One region of the Eubacterium sp. AM05-23 genome, then DNA from elsewhere that is predicted to be linked to it. Evidence: riboswitches for the same ligand, from Rfam matches in the RefSeq annotation. Region 1 holds a riboswitch; the other holds the start of a gene.
What was found. Region 1 has a riboswitch for cobalamin ahead of DW091_RS02090 (energy-coupling factor ABC transporter permease). Riboswitches for the same ligand answer to the same signal wherever they lie in the genome.

Region 1 (3,413 bases):
ATAAAGGGATACCTGGCCGGTATCTGTGGCCGCTATGTGTTTGCGGTGCTTTCCGGCTGGCTGTTTTTCGGTTCCATGGCCTGGGAAGGATGGGGCGCGCTGCCCTACTCGATGGTGTACAACGCGGTCTATATTTTTTCGGAAGGCGCGCTGACAATGATTCTGCTGGCTGTTCCATCGGTATCGAAGGGACTGGCCCGTGTGCGCCAGATTGCGGAAATTTAATGCTTTGGATAAGATCAGTCTGGTTTGTTATCATTGGGATCATGTTTAAGGAACGCGGAATGCGAGAGGATTTTACAGGGAAAGTGCGGTAGTGGGTGCAGTAGTACAGACAGCAGCAGAAAAGGCAAAGCCGATATAAAAAACCTTCTTATTTATAATATAGTGAAAAACAAAAACACGCCTTGTAAGCGTGTTTTTGTATCTACAGCTCGGCCTCTTCCTTGCCGAGTTTTTTTCGTTCAACCAAACGGCCCATAAAGAAGGCTAGTATACCGACGCCGATACCCGTCTGGAGACAGAAGATCAAAGATTCCACTTCTCCAGGAAGCTCACCGTTAATCATCGTTTCAAGCACAGGCGTAAACCAGGGCTCATATTCGCCACCCTGAATTTCCTCAATCATTGTGCTGCCTGCATCGTCAGAGCCGCCGAATTCAGCGCCCTGAAGGGCGAATAGCGGTACGACAACCAGTAAAGCGACAATCACCAGGAGAACGATCACTAATTTTTTGTTTTTACTCATTTTACACTTCCTCCGATGCTAAAAAGCCGATGGATTTGAGTTCCGGGCTTGCGTAAGTTTCTAAAGCGATAACGATAATAACCGTTAAAATCCCTTCAATAATGGCCAGGGGCAGCTGAGTCGGGGCAAAGACGCCCAGGAATTTTACAGCCGATGCGGCCACACCGCCCTGTTCGGATGGGTAAGCCATCGCCAGCTGGAAACTGGTAATACAGTAGGTGAACAAATCCCCAAGCGCAGCGGCGAGAAAAACGCCAATCTTGCGGTTAACCTTCAGCTTCTGGCAGAGCTTGTAGATGCCGAAAGACACAAAGGGACCGGCAATGGCCATTGAAAAGGTGTTTGCGCCAAGGGTGGTTAAGCCGCCGTGCGCTAACAAAATGGCCTGAAATAATAAGACAATGATGCCAAGAATACTGACAGCGCTTGGTCCAAATAAGATGGCCCCAAGACCTGTACCCGTCATGTGGGAGCAGCTGCCTGTTACAGAAGGGATCTTCAGTGATGAAATAACGAAAATGAAAGCGCCTGCCATGGCCAGAAGCGTAATGGATCTTCTGTTGCCGGTTAAAGTTTTCTTGATAGAGAAAAAGCCAGCAGCTAAAAAGGGGATACAGATAACACCCCATGCAATGCAGTACCCCACAGGAAGGTAGCCCTCCATAATGTGCATTGCGTTTGCGGCGGGTACAATCCCGAATACAAGCGCCCACGCGCCCAGCAGTGTGACAAACCTTCTTTGATTCTTTGTCATTTTTACCTCCTCTAAAAATGAATTTTACCGGGCTACGATTCAATCAACAGGGCAGCAGAGCGAAAAAAAACCGCTTACCAGACGGATAAGCGGTGAAAGTACGAAATAACGAATCCTGAAACCTTATAATTTCGTCCTGACACTCAGTTATCTCCTCGTAACCAAATGTATTGCAGTTTTAATGATCAGCATCCTGACTCGACTTGCGTCTCACAGTGGCGGGACCGTTTGGGATTTACACCCAATTATGCTTTAACCATCGTTTGTGATGGAAACCATTAAAGTGTGCCGGTGTACCGGCTACGCTTTTAATTATAACACCTTGTTCCATAATGTCAATAAGAAAAGTTGAATTTTTTTAAAAAAGAGCAGAAATAATTATACACATACCCCCTATATGTATTTTGAGCGTTTAAGTTAAGAGTATAAGAAAAAAATATGGATAATCTTAAATGCTTTTTGTTTATTTGACAAAATCGTAAAAATAAACTACAATAGGTTCTGAAATTGACTTTCAAAACTTTTTGTATATAATTAATGCGTTAAAATAAATATAAGAAACAAAATAGCCATTTAAAGAATAAAACGATTATATAGAAAGAAAAGAAACGTTTTAGGAGTTTTATTACTTTAACTTATGAGAGGTTTCTGCCGCAAGGATAAGAGCAATGTAGCTGAAAGTCCAGTCAGAAGAAGAAATTTTGGAGGAAACAGATGAGTGAGTGCGCAAAACGTATCGAGGCTTTTTCAAAAAAAGATCTGCCAAAGGCAAATATCAAACGTGTCAATGTTCCGGAAGGCTTTGAACGGATTGGCGTAAACGCGTTTAAAAATTTGACAAAGCTGAAGGAGGTCAGAATCGCAGAATCCGTGAAGGAGATATGCGGCCATGCCTTCGAGGGATGCACCATGCTTTCCGCCGTCAGTCTGCCCTCAAGCCTGAAGCTTTTGGGAGAGGCCGCCTTTATGGAGTGCCGCAGAATACAGTCGCTTGAAATACCAGGGGGCGTCCAGTCCATCAAGGACCGCACCTTTAAATTCTGCCGCGGCCTGGAAAGCATCACCCTGCCGGACAGGCTTGTCCGGATCGGTGAGAATGCTTTTTACAACTGTGATAAGCTGGCGCATATCGAGCTGCCAGACACCATCGAAAGACTGCCCTTCAGAACCTTTTACATGTGCAAAAGCCTGGAATCCATCCGGTTTTCGCAAAATCTAAAATATATCGGTAAAGAAGCCTTTGTGAATTGCAGCTTTCAGCAGCTGGAGCTGCCTGAGAGCCTGGAAGTCATTGAAGAATCCGGCTTTTTAAAATGCAAAAAGCTCACAGCTTTAAAGCTGCCCAAAAACGTTAAGACCATTGGAAAATGGGCGTTTCACGGCTGCCCCAATCTCAAGAAGGTCGAGATAAGGCACAATCCCGATGAAATGGGCGAGTGGATCTTTAACCGGAACGATGTGACCGTGCATTGCTACGAGGGCTCCAAAATAGACCGCTACTGCAGGCAGTATGATTATAAGGTCCACTATATCCAGCCAGATTCTCAATGACAGACATAGCCGCCAACGCCCATGTGGGCCTCGGCCCCCTGGCCTATTACTTTAACCGAGATGTTGATAGTGATACGTTAAAAAACAGCATGAAAGACAGCTTTGTTTTTCTCGGTGCTTATCGGAATATGCCGCCCCAGATATTATAAGATGAGGGTAAAAAAATAATAGTTCCTTAATTGCGAATCGGACCCTTCAGCGGATAGCTTTAAAAATAAAAAACGCTGAAACAGACCGGAAAATGGTACTTTTAGCAACTGTATTTAAAAAAAATCAAAAATAGAGGTTGCAAAAAATAAATTATAATGCTAGAATAAGGCTTGTAAACGAGATGACAACAAATTGTATCAATTGCAGCTA
Region 2 (3,413 bases), on a different contig from region 1:
ACTGCTCGGTGGGTTCAAGCGTATCCGCAAAGCTCGTCACTCCAATGTTCAGCTGATCTGAGACCCCCGAAGATCCTCCGCTGCTACCGCAGCCCGATAACCCCGTTGCCGTCATGGCCAGAATCGCCACTGCCAATACCAGTTTCTTAAATTCACTCATTTTGTCTCCTCTCATATTCATATGAAAATTAAAATAAAAACGTTGTTTGCTCCGCAGGCCCGCTGCCCTAATCCTGACGCGGGTCCAGTATATCCCGGAGCCCGTCGCCCATCAGGTTAAACACCGAAACCACCATAAAAATAGCGATACCGGGGAACAGCATGAGCCAGGGCGCGGTCTGCAGATACTGCCGCCCCTCGTTAAGCATCAAGCCCCATTCCGGCGTGGGCGGCTGTGCCCCCAGCCCCAGAAAGGAGAGGGCCGCCAGTTCAAGCATCATGGTGCCCACATCCATGGCCGCGGTCACAATCATGGTCGGAATGATGTTCGGTACGACGTAACCGCCCAGTACCCGGCCGGTCCGCGCCCCAGTAACCACCGCCGCGGAGATGTACGCGCTGTTTTTGATCTTGAGTACCAGGCTGCGGCTCAGACGGGCGTATTTTGTCCAGCTCACCACTGCCAGGGCAATGACCGTGTTAAAGAGGCTCGGCCCCAGCATCCCGGCAATGGCAATGGCCAGAACCATGCCCGGAAAAGAGATCATCATATCTGATATCCGCATGATCACCGCGTCCACCGCACCGCCGAAATAACCGGCTGCCATCCCGAGAAACGTGCCGGCCGCAAAGACAATAACTACCAGCGTCAATGTCATTTCCAGCGACGCCCGCGTCCCGTAGATAATCCTGGACAGCTCACAGCGGCCCAGCTGGTCTGTGCCGCAGGGGTACTCCGCCGACGGCGGCCTGAGAGCGTTCTGCATAATGGTCTCATAGGGATCATGGGGCGCGATCCACGGCGCAAACACCGCGATCAGAACAATCACCACCGCCAGAATCCCGCAGATAGCAAAAAGCCTGTTCTGTCTGAAAAAAGCTTTCATTTACGCTTTTACCGCCTTTCTTCTCACTTCCCGGTCCAGCCCCCGCAGCCTCGGGTCCAGATAACCGTAGGAGAAATCCACCAGCAGATTGATGACCATGTAAATCAGGGCGATCCAGATCACATAGCCCTGAACCAGCGGATAGTCCCGGGCTGCAATGGCGTTCACAGCCATTTTGCCCAGGCCGGGCCAGGAGAAAATAATTTCCACCACCGCTGTACCGCCGAGCAGCGAACCCAGGGACAGGCCCAGCAGGGTCACCAGCGGCAGCATGGCGTTTGGCAGCACCTCCCGCCACAATATGGCCGATTCCTTAAGGCCCCGGGCCCTGGCCCCAGCCACATAATCCTGCCGTAACTCCTCCAGTACAGCGGTGCGCACCTGTCTTGTGTATTTGGCCGACATGGCAATGGCCAGTGTGACTGCGGGCAGTACCAGCTTCATAAAGCCTGTGCCCGAGGTGGCGATGGGAAACCAGTTCAGCTTAAGGCCAAACACGTACAGAAGCACCAGGCCGATCCAGAAGCCTGGAAAGGATACACCGATAAAGGACAATCCCCGTACCAGGTAATCCGGAAATCGATTCTGGTACACGGCTGCCAGAATCCCCAGGGGAATGGAGATCACAAGCATCAGAATAAGCGACGCGGCCGCCAGCTCCAGCGTCGGGCCAAGGCAGTTAAGCAGTACCGCGCTCACTGGCGTTTTCGAGGAATAAGACGTCCCCATATCCCCGGCCACAAAGCCCTTAAGCCAGTTGCCATACTGCACCAGAAACGGGTCATTGAGGCCCATCTCCTCCCGGGTTTCCGCTAGCAGCTCCTCAGACGGCGGCGTGCCGCCGGCCACCAGCATCAGCTCGGCCGGGTCACCGGGAGATAAATAGGTCAGGCAAAAGGTCAGAAAGCTGATGCCAAAAAGCACCAGTACGATTTGCAGCAAACGGTTAACAAGCTGTTTCGTGTTCAATAAAGAAATCCTCCTCTGTCAAAATGGCAATACGGGTAACAATCCGAAACGGAGAATAAAAGGGAAAGGGCATGAAAATCATTAAAAAAACAGCCCAGACGGCTGAATGAAAACAAAGCCCTCCTATCTACCGTAAGATTACTGAAAACAACAATACAAGCAGGTCTCCTGACTTAAGTTCTTCGTCTGTCCACGCCTTCCCAAGGCTGCGCCTCAGTGACATCTTGCGGACAACTCCCTATTACAGTGACGGGATCGTACCGGATTCGCACCGGTTTCTCTTTTAATCCCCGATCGGGAACTTGTATTTGGCATGATTAAATTTTTTAAACAAATATTTCACTGTGGTAAACTGTGAAATTGCTTAAATTATACTGGACTTTCACGCACTTGTCCAGTCTTTTTTAAAAATAAAAGCATTAAATTTAAACGGATACCCCCACCCGGTATGTTTTTTACTTTTATTTTTTTCTGCTTGACATTGGTTTTCGCCATGCCTTATACTCAAGGCAATCGGCTTAAATTAAAATTATTTCAAAAGTGAAAGGAGTCCGCAATGGAAAACAACCTATCAATCGGCACACTGACCGCCTCCCCCGGCGAGAAAATCCAGGGCATGCTGCCCATCCCGCACACAGAAATCGAGGTTCCCGTCACCCTGGTCAACGGCACGGGTGATGGAAAAACCGTCCTCATCACCAGCGGTATCCACAGCTGCGAATACGTCGGCATCGAGGCTGCTATCCAGCTGGCCGGCGAGCTTGACCCCGAAAATGTAAACGGAAGCCTGATCCTCATACACCCGGTCAATGTCCCCGGGTTCGAGTCCCGCTATCCAACGCTTATGCCCGGAGACAACAAAAACCTCAACCGCGTTTTTCCAGGCAGCCAGGAGGGCACCCCTGCCGACCGTGTCGCGCATTTTTTTGAGTACAGCCTTTATTCCCAAATTGATTTCTACATTGACCTGCACTGCGGCGAGATTTTTGAAGACCTGACCCCTTACGTGTATTACGTAGGCGCGGCAGACGAGACCGTGTCCAGAGCTGCCCGGCAGGCCGCCCTTCACGTCGACGTGCCCTATATGGTCAAATCCACTGCCACCACCGGGGCTTACAATTACGCCGGCGTTCTTGGCATTCCCAGCATCCTGCTGGAGCGCGGCTGCGCAGGGCGTTTTACCCAGGAAGAAGTGAACGCGGATAAAAAGGATGTCATCAATATTCTGAAGCACCTGGGCGTGCTGCCTGGCGCACCCGAGCTGCGGCACCGCCCTGTGGATTTAACCGATCTGGTCTACCTCATGCCCACGCGCCACGGTCTCTGGTATCCCGATGTAAAGGTGGGCGAGCTCATCGCCAAGGGCCAGCGCCTCGGTGAGGTCAGGGATTACTTCGG

Region 2: it holds a riboswitch for cobalamin, as region 1 does, so the genes downstream of both, nikB (nickel ABC transporter permease) here and DW091_RS02090 (energy-coupling factor ABC transporter permease) in region 1, are expected to answer to the same signal.

What each region holds. Positions count from the first base shown of each region.
Region 1 covers NZ_QUDF01000001.1:459,377-462,789, forward strand. The annotation lists gene DW091_RS02080 (energy-coupled thiamine transporter ThiT) at 1-225, shown strand, start outside; gene DW091_RS02085 (energy-coupling factor ABC transporter substrate-binding protein) at 428-748, opposite strand; gene DW091_RS02090 (energy-coupling factor ABC transporter permease) at 750-1,502, opposite strand; cobalamin riboswitch at 1,668-1,797, opposite strand; gene DW091_RS02095 (leucine-rich repeat domain-containing protein) at 2,217-3,053, shown strand; gene DW091_RS19980 (hypothetical protein) at 3,050-3,202, shown strand.
Region 2 covers NZ_QUDF01000011.1:132,125-135,537, forward strand. The annotation lists gene DW091_RS15265 (ABC transporter substrate-binding protein) at 1-160, opposite strand, end outside; gene nikC (nickel transporter permease) at 228-1,046, opposite strand; gene nikB (nickel ABC transporter permease) at 1,047-2,015, opposite strand; cobalamin riboswitch at 2,156-2,336, opposite strand; gene DW091_RS20730 (hypothetical protein) at 2,385-2,510, opposite strand; gene DW091_RS15280 (M14 family metallopeptidase) at 2,572-3,413, shown strand, end outside.